DNA from 2 places in the Caloramator mitchellensis genome. Region 2 is predicted to be linked to the other one. Evidence: riboswitches for the same ligand, from Rfam matches in the RefSeq annotation. Region 2 holds a riboswitch; the other holds the start of a gene.
The links. A riboswitch is a leader RNA that binds a small molecule or an ion and turns the genes downstream of it on or off. The one in region 2 is predicted to bind cobalamin.
Positions count from the first base shown of each region.

Region 1: it holds a riboswitch for cobalamin, as region 2 does, so the genes downstream of both, ABG79_RS00870 (DUF4430 domain-containing protein) here and cobT (nicotinate-nucleotide--dimethylbenzimidazole phosphoribosyltransferase) in region 2, are expected to answer to the same signal.

Region 1 is NZ_LKHP01000001.1:170,974-175,404, forward strand. Features, by position in the region: gene ABG79_RS00860 (transglutaminase-like domain-containing protein) at 1-955, shown strand, start outside; tRNA gene ABG79_RS00865 (tRNA-Leu) at 1,002-1,084, shown strand; gene ABG79_RS12175 (TRM11 family SAM-dependent methyltransferase) at 1,151-2,074, shown strand; cobalamin riboswitch at 2,130-2,298, shown strand; gene ABG79_RS00870 (DUF4430 domain-containing protein) at 2,387-2,953, shown strand; gene ABG79_RS00875 (prenyltransferase/squalene oxidase repeat-containing protein) at 2,965-4,431, shown strand, end outside.
Region 2 is NZ_LKHP01000020.1:22,150-26,580, reverse strand. Features, by position in the region: gene ABG79_RS11360 (diacylglycerol/lipid kinase family protein) at 1-836, shown strand, start outside; gene ABG79_RS11355 (hypothetical protein) at 884-1,198, shown strand; cobalamin riboswitch at 1,253-1,424, shown strand; gene cobT (nicotinate-nucleotide--dimethylbenzimidazole phosphoribosyltransferase) at 1,569-2,645, shown strand; gene cobU (bifunctional adenosylcobinamide kinase/adenosylcobinamide-phosphate guanylyltransferase) at 2,647-3,183, shown strand; gene cobS (adenosylcobinamide-GDP ribazoletransferase) at 3,180-3,920, shown strand; gene ABG79_RS11335 (histidine phosphatase family protein) at 3,911-4,431, shown strand, end outside.

The DNA.
Region 1 (4,431 bases), on a different contig from region 2:
CTATTTACGCGTTCCTGACATTGTGTCTAATAAAGTTTATGAGCTTACCATGTCTGTAATTAAAGATAGCCGAAATGATTTGGAAGCTGCAAAAAGAATTCAGGATTATCTAAGGGAAAATTATTCCTATGATTTAAAACCATCGATTCCACCTGACAATGTAGATTTTGTTGAACATTTTTTGTTTGAAGAAAAAAGGGGATATTGCGTATACTTTGCAAGTGCAATGGCTATAATGTTAAGAACAGCAGGTATTCCATCGAGATACGTGGAGGGATTTGCTATAAACGCTACACCTTTTAAAGAAATAGATGTTTTAAATTCCGATGCGCATGCTTGGGTTGAAGCATATATAAATGGGCTTGGATTTGTTACTTTTGACCCAACTCCTGGACATTATACAACTATTGATTATGCATTCGATGTATTAAAAAATCAAACCGAAATACAAGAAAAAGACAATCAAACGGAAAAATTAAAAGAAAACAGGGTTGTTGAAGATAATGAGGCTATTAGTCAAAGCAAGAAAGTTAAAAATTTTTATTTTGAATTATTTGTCGCTTTTATTTTAGTAATTTTAATGTTAATAATTATTATTTTTAAAAGAAATAAAATAAGCACCTCATATTTTGTTTCAAAAATTAAATTTACATCATTCGCATTAGGTGTTAATTATGAAGGATTAACATTAGAGGAATTGCTGTTAAATATAGGCCAAAAGTTAAATATTGACATGAGTATTATTTTAGAAATATTAAACAGAAATTTATATGATGATTACGACTTAACCTTAGAAGATAAAGAATTATTAAAAAATAAATTTACAGATTTGGAAAAAGAGCTAATAAAATATTTGGGAATTGGTAAATTTATTATTAATAAAATGAATTATGGAAGATTTTTAATTATAAATAAAATATATAGGTTTCTAAAAGTAAAAAAGTGTAAATATTGATATAGACAAAAATTCAATAGAGTGATAAAATTTTTTTAGGATGTAGGCGGGCGTGGCGGAACTGGCAGACGCACTAGATTCAGGTTCTAGCGGGAAACCGTATGGGTTCAAATCCCTTCGCCCGCACCATATAATATTAAATTTCACCCCCTTGGTTGGAAATATCAACAAGGGGGTTTTTTAAAGGTTGGTGATATGATGTTTTTTTATTATGTTAATTTTCCAGATGGAGAAAAAGAATTATGCTTAATGGAGTTACGTAGACTATTTAATATTAATCTGGATGGTAAATATTTTTTTTATGATGAATATATAGATGTTAATAGAAGTCCCTATATAAAATATTGTATTAAAATAGACGCTATTTCCGAATCTATAGAGGATTTAGCAGATATAATCGAAAAAAAGAAAATTAAATACGACGATTACAAGGTTCAGTATATTAGCTTGATAGAGAGGATGGATTTGAATAAAAAACATAAAATAGAAAGTTTGATTGGAAGAAATATTGAAGGTGAAGTTAAAATCCATAATCCCAAAACTAAAGTTGGTGTTTTGGATATAGAACAAAAATGGGTAGCTGGAGAGTTAATAAAGAATAGCGGTAAATGGCATGAACATGATGAAAAACCGGTTCAATACTGTAATTCTCTAACTGCAAGGGTATCAAGGGCTCTTGTTAATATTGCAACAGGAAGAAATCAAAATATTAAAATGGTAGACCCTTGTTGTGGAATTGGAACCGTAGTTTTGGAAGCACTTTCAATGGGAATAGATATTAAAGGTTATGATATTAACAACAATGTAGTTAAAGGAGCAAAAAATAATTTAAAATATTTTGGTTATCCGGATGTTGTATCATGTAGCGATATAAAAGATATCGCTGAAAAATTTGACGCAGCAATCGTAGACTTACCTTACGGTGTTCTTTCCGTTACAACAAGAGAAATTCAGGATGAAATAATTAAAAATACGGCGAGAATTGCTAAAAGGGCAGTATTTGTTACTTTAGAAGATATGCAGGAAAATATTAAAAATGTTGGTTTTGAAATAACAGATGAATGTAGATTAAGAAAGGGTAAATTCATAAGATATATAAATTTGTGTGAAATTTCTTGATAATTGTTTTGAAAGATTGAGCATAATTTATTTTGATGTTATAATATATAAAGAACCGAATACAAATAATATAGGTGCTGAAAAGTTAAAAGGGAAAACGGTGAAAGTCCGTTGCAGCCCCCGCTACTGTAAATGGGGATGAAACCTGATATGCCACCTTTTGGGAAGGCCAGGGAGTAAGATGAACCATAAGCCAGGAAACCTGCCTGTATTATGAAGCATAACCTTCGGAGGGAAGGGCAAGCTTATATGATTATAAGCCCTTTCCAGGGCTTTTTATTTTTCCCTCTGAGATTGGAAGGGGGTGGTATATTGAAGTTCAAGTTTATACCTATTTTAATCACATTATTTATTTTAACTAGTTGCAGCAAGAATCAAGACAATACTATCAACTCAGATTCAAACACATTACCTGAAGGTCAAAAAACTTCAGTTACAACGAATGTATCAAATGTAGAGCAAAAAAATAAATCAACTAATGAAATAAAGCCACAATCAGATAATAAAGAAGCAGATGTTAAAAAGCAAAATGAAATCAAAGAAGTTGCGATTAAGCTTGTCATTTCAAAGGATAATAAAATAATACTTCTAGAAAAAGTAGTAAAGCTAAACAAGAGCATTAATGCATTAAGATTGCTAAAAGAAAATGCAGAGGTTTATGAAGAGGGAGGTTTCATAAAGTCCATCAATGGTTTGGAATCCATTCCTCCAAACAAGCTGACTGATGAGGATATAAAAAAAGGTATTTTAGGATACGATTGGTTTATTTATTTAAATGGCAAAAAGACAAGCGTAGGAGCAAAGGACATATTATTAAAAAATGGAGACGAAATAAATTTTAATTATAAGGGCTGGACTGTAGATGATCTGGCGCCTTAAGGAGGGCTAGTATGAAAATTTTAAAGAAAAATTTAATTGCAGGTATTTTAACAATAATATTATTTTTGACATTTAGTTCATCTGTTTTAGCAGCTTTAAGTAATACTACAAAATCAAAAATGAAACAAAGTTATTCAGGAGCGATAAATTACATTATTAATAAATCAAAAACAAATGGATTAAGCGACTGGGATGCAGTGGCTCTTGCAATGGCAGGTTACAACTTAAATAGCAGCAATTTAAGAATAAAAGGAAAAACATATTTAGAAAATAAGCAAAACGATATATTAAAAGAATTATCATATAATTGGACAACAAGCTATGCAAAGCACATTTTGACAATTGCAGCCTCAGGTTATGACCCTTCAAATTTCAATGGGGTTAATTTAATTGAAATTCTAAAAAACTCTCAATTGGAAAATGGAAAATTTAAGGATAAGATAGACGATACAAAAGAGTTATATTTGAATTCCCACATATGGAGTATTATAGCTCTTGAAACAGTTAAGGAAAACTATAACAAAGAAATGGCAGTAAAATTTTTAGAAAACAACCAAAATAAAGACGGTGGATATTCATGGATTCTAGGAAATAAAAATAGCGATATTGATACTACTGCAATGGCTGTTACTGCACTGACAATGGCAGGAAGAACAAAATCATCTGTATCAGTAGCAAAGGCTTTAAATTTCTTAAAATCTAAAATAAAGTATCTTTCAAAGGAAAGTCAAACTGCTGAAACATTGGCTTGGGTTGTTCAGGCAGCAGTTTCTGCTGGTGACGATTTGTCTAGATATTATATTGGAAAAAGAAATATACTAGAAGAACTTTATTTATATAAAGATAGAACTGGCGGATTTAAACATTTAAAGAGCAGCAATGTAGACAGCATTGCTACAAATCAGGTATTAAGAGCTTTGATTAGTTTTAATTACAATAAAAACATGTATAAAAATATAAGATTTACCAAAGGGAAATTTTTCAAAGCAGTTACTAAGAACGAAAATACAAACGCAGTTTTATATTCAGTATATAATAAAGATTTAAAGAATGTAGAACTAATAATACGAGCAGATGGTGCCGATGAAGCAACTCTTATCATAAATGGTGATAAGAACGCTTATACTTTGAAACCAAATAATGGATATTTTAAATTTTATAAGAATTTAGAATTAAATAGCTTGAATTACAAGGTTTTTGTAAAAAACAACAACAATATTATAAAAGTTGTTCTGGGTGTTTTTGAATTAGTAGAAAAAAGCTACGATGTAACAGTAAGAATAGAAACCCCTGAAAAAACAATTGGAACGTATACTGTGAAAGCTGGAAATAAAACGGTGTATGATTTTACAGGAAAGTCAATCACTACTGAAGTTAAGTCGGCTTATGCAGCTGTTGCAAAGGTTCTAATAGAAAATAATATACCATTTGAAGTTATATACTATGATTTGGGACCATTTATAGACAGTGTGGGAGAT
Region 2 (4,431 bases):
AGGCTAAGGGCTTGGTTCCGTTGATACAAAATATCTGCAATAAAAAAGGTGTAGAATTTAAAATAGAATACACAATGGCACCTGAGCATGCAACACAGATTGCCAAAGAAGGCTCAAAGTATTTTGATGTTGTTGCATCTGTAGGTGGAGATGGGACACTTAATGAAGTGGTTAACGGCATAATCGGTTCAGAGGCTGCATTAGGTGTTATACCAGGTGGAACTGGAAATGATTTTGCAAGGACGATTTATGAAGACAGCGATATAGAAAAAATATTAGAATATATCATAAACGGAGAGATAATTAGGGTTGACTTGGGTAAATGCAATGACAGATTTTTTATCAATATAGGAAGTGCTGGAATTGATAGCGAAATAGCCCATGCAGTGCAAAGGAGCAATAAAATTTTTTCTGGTAAGAGTGCATATCTTTATGGGCTTGTTAAGACGCTATTAAAATACCAAGGGAAGAACTTTAATGTTAGTATAGATGAGTATAGTTTTAATGCAAAAACATTGCTCGTAACAGCATCTAATGGAAAATATTACGGCGGTGGTATGCTGCCTACTCCTGAGGCAGATATATCAGACGGGCTATTTGATATATGCTTTATTGAGAATATGAACAAACTAAAAATACCCTTCTTGCTTAGTAAATACATAAAGGGTGAACATATAGATTTAAGAGAAGTTAGCATGTTTAAAGGAAGCAAACTTGTAATCACTTCAGATGAGGAATTTGCAGTAAATATAGACGGAGAGATAATCATAACTGATAGAGCAGAATTTGAAATATTAAAAAATGCGTTAAATGTTGTTATTCCTAGGAATAGTTGAGAAAAAAAATAATATAATGTTATTGAATCAATTGTTCGGATGGTTTTATGGACAAAATACTCATTGCAGCTATTTTTACAGAAGCAGTTTGGGAAACATTGAAGATGATAAAGAAGGACAAGTATTTTTGTTTTGACAGGATAGGCGCGATAGCTGTTGCAGCACTAATTTGCATAGTTTTTGACTTTGATGTATTTACTATGTATCTTGGGGCAAATAAAATACCCTTTGTGGGGAATATTTTAACAGGCATCCTTATTAGCAGAGGTTCAAATTTTGTCCATGACTTGCTAGGTTCGATTTCAAGCTTTTATCAGCAAAGAAAAAATGGCAACCACGAACAAAACGAATCTACTAATTGAATTTTACTATTATTTATGATAAACTGAAAAAAACGAGAACATTAATACTAAAATTTAATAAAGTTTGTTAAAGGTGCTTGAAAAGCTTAATAGGGAAAGCGGTGTAAATCCGCTGCAGCCCCCGCTACTGTATACGGCGACGAATCCAACAACCACTGTAAAACCGGGAAGGGTTGGATGAGGAGGACCCGTTAGCCAGGAGACCTGCCTTTAATGATGCTAATCCTTCGGAGGGAAGGGAGTGGCTGATTGTAAAGATATAGCCTGCCCCTATGGTAGGCTTTTTTGTATAATCTTGCCTCTACCTTTGTAGAGGCTTTTTAAATGTCAAAAATTTATTGAATTTTTAAACAAAGAGGGAGGATAAGCAATGGAATTATTAAAATCAACTATTGAAGGAATCAAACCGCTTAATATGGAGGTTGTAGAAAAAGCCAAAAAACATATCGATAATCTTACAAAGCCTATAGGCAGCCTTGGAACTTTAGAAGAAATAGGGGCACGAATGGCAGGCATCACAGGTAAAATACATAATAAAATAAACAAGAAGAATATAGTTATAATGGCCGCAGACAATGGAGTAGTTGATGAAGGTGTTAGTTGTGCACCTAAATTTATAACTAAAGTTGTTACAGAAAATTTTACTCGAGGAATTACTGGGGTTTGTGTTCTTGCAAGACAGGCGGGTGCTGAACTTACAATTGTTGATATAGGAGTTGACGCAGATTTTGACCATCCTTTGATAATTAACAAAAAAATTGCATATGGGACTAAAAATATAGCTAAAGAGGCGGCTATGAGCTATGAAGATGCAGTAAAGGCAATTGAAATAGGGATTGAAGTTGTTGACAATCTTGTAAAAGGAGGAGTTGACCTTTTAGGAACTGGTGAGATGGGAATAGGCAACACAACGACTTCGGCAGCAGTTTTAAGCGCATTATCTGGTCTTAGTCCAGATGTTGTAGTTGGCAAGGGTGCAGGACTTACAGATGAACAGCATCAAAATAAAAAGAATGTAGTGAAGAGAGCACTAGAAATAAATAAGCCTAATCCCAATGACCCCATCGATGTTATAGCAAAGGTTGGAGGGTTTGATATAGCAGGGCTTTGTGGATGCTTCCTTGCTGCTGCAAAAAACAGAGTTCCAATTGTAATAGATGGCTTTATTTCATCTGCGGCAGCGCTTTGTGCAGTAAGATTAAATCCACTTGTTAAGGATTATATATTCCCATCGCATTTGTCTGCAGAGCCTGGGGCAGTTTATATGATGAATGAAATAGGCATAGAGCCAATGCTTAATTTAAAGATGAGGCTAGGAGAAGGTTCAGGATGTCCATTGGCGTTTATGATAATAGAATCTGCACTTGCAATAGTCAATGAAATGGGTTCATTTGAGGAGGCAAATATTGTTAACGACTTTTTAGTTGACATAAGAGAGGAGAAATAAAATGATAACGCTGATAAGCGGTGGAGCACGTTCGGGTAAAAGCAAGTTCGCTGAAGAAATGCTAAAGGATAAAAATGAGGTAGTATACATTGCGACCTCAAGGATATGGGATGAAGAGATGCAGCAGCGAGTTAATTTGCATAGAAATAGGAGAAATGCAAAATGGAGAACGTTTGAGGGGACGTATAATTTAAAAGAGGCTGTTGGAAATGAGAAGTATTACCTGCTCGACTGCCTGACAAATTTGATATCGAATATAATGTTTGATATTACAGAGGGCATGGAAAAAATAGATGAAGTTACCCAGAAAAAAATAGAAGAAGTGGCCAATAATGAGATAAAAAGCCTCATTGATGAAGTGAACAATAAGAATGGAAATTTAATAATGGTCACCAATGAAACAGGAATGTCCATAGTCCCTGAAAACCATATCGCAAGGGTTTTCAGGGATATCCAAGGCAGGATAAATCAGATGGCAGCTCAAATTTCAGATGAAGTTTATATTGTTTTTTTAGGAATACCGCTTAAGTTAAAATGATTAAAGCGTTTATACTTGCAATTCAGTTTTTAACAAGGCTGCCATTGAATATTCAAGTAGATTTTGATGAAAGGACGATAAAAAAGAGCACAGCATTTTTCCCTTTTGTTGGGGTGATAATTGCTTCTATAGTATACATTCCTTTTAGATTACTAATAAGCATAAATGAAGAAATAGCTGCACTAATTACTCTATTCGTATGGATAAGCATAACAGGTGGTCTACATGTAGATGGACTTTCGGATACTGCCGATGGCTTTTTATCAGGAAGAAAAAAAGAAAAAATACTTGAGATAATGAAGGACAGTAGAATAGGTGCCTTTGGGGTTATAGCTGTTGTTTTTGATTTGCTATTTAAATTTATAATAATTAAAAATTTAAGACAAGAAGGCGCTTTAATAGGACTAATTGTTTCTATAGGATTGTCAAGGCTTCTTGTAACGTATTTGTTTGCAGTTGGTAAAAGCGCAAGAAATGAAGGACTAGGGATTTTATTTACCGGCAAAGAAACGATTAAATATTCAATCATAGGACTTTTAACCTTTTCTCTGGTTGGCATATATTTAGTTGCTTTAAGGTATGTTTTACTTTTATTTATAGGATGGCTGATAACTTATGTTCTTATGAAGATATCCTATAAAAAAATAGATGGTCTTACAGGTGATGTTTATGGTGCTTGTATTGAGATAAATGAAATTTTACTGCTCCTTCTTTGGGTGGTGATACAGTGGATTTAATATTAGTAAGACATGGTGAAACTGAGGACAATTTAAAAGGAGTTTATTCAGGAAAATCAGATGGAAGATTATCTAAAAGAGGAATTGAAGAAATTAAAATGCTAAAACCTATTATAGATAATTTTCAAATTAAAACTTGCATTACAAGCCCTTTGAAAAGAGCGATAGAAACAGCTGATATTTTGTATGATGGCGAAAAGATAATCGATGAAAGAATCATTGAGATGAATTTTGGTATATTTGAAGGTTTAAAATACGAGGAGGCACTAAAACAATTTCCGATTGAGGTCAATTCATGGAATGATGATTTTATTAACTATAAAATACCTGAGGGAGAAAGTTTGTTAGAGGTTTATAGAAGATGCGAAAATTTCTTGAATGACATTCAAAAAAATTCAGGGAATGTTTTAGTTATAAGCCATGGAGGAGTCATCCGTTGCATATTGTCATGCGTATTTGGAAATCCAGAGTTTTTTTATAAATTTAAAATAGACAACGCTTCAGTTTCAAT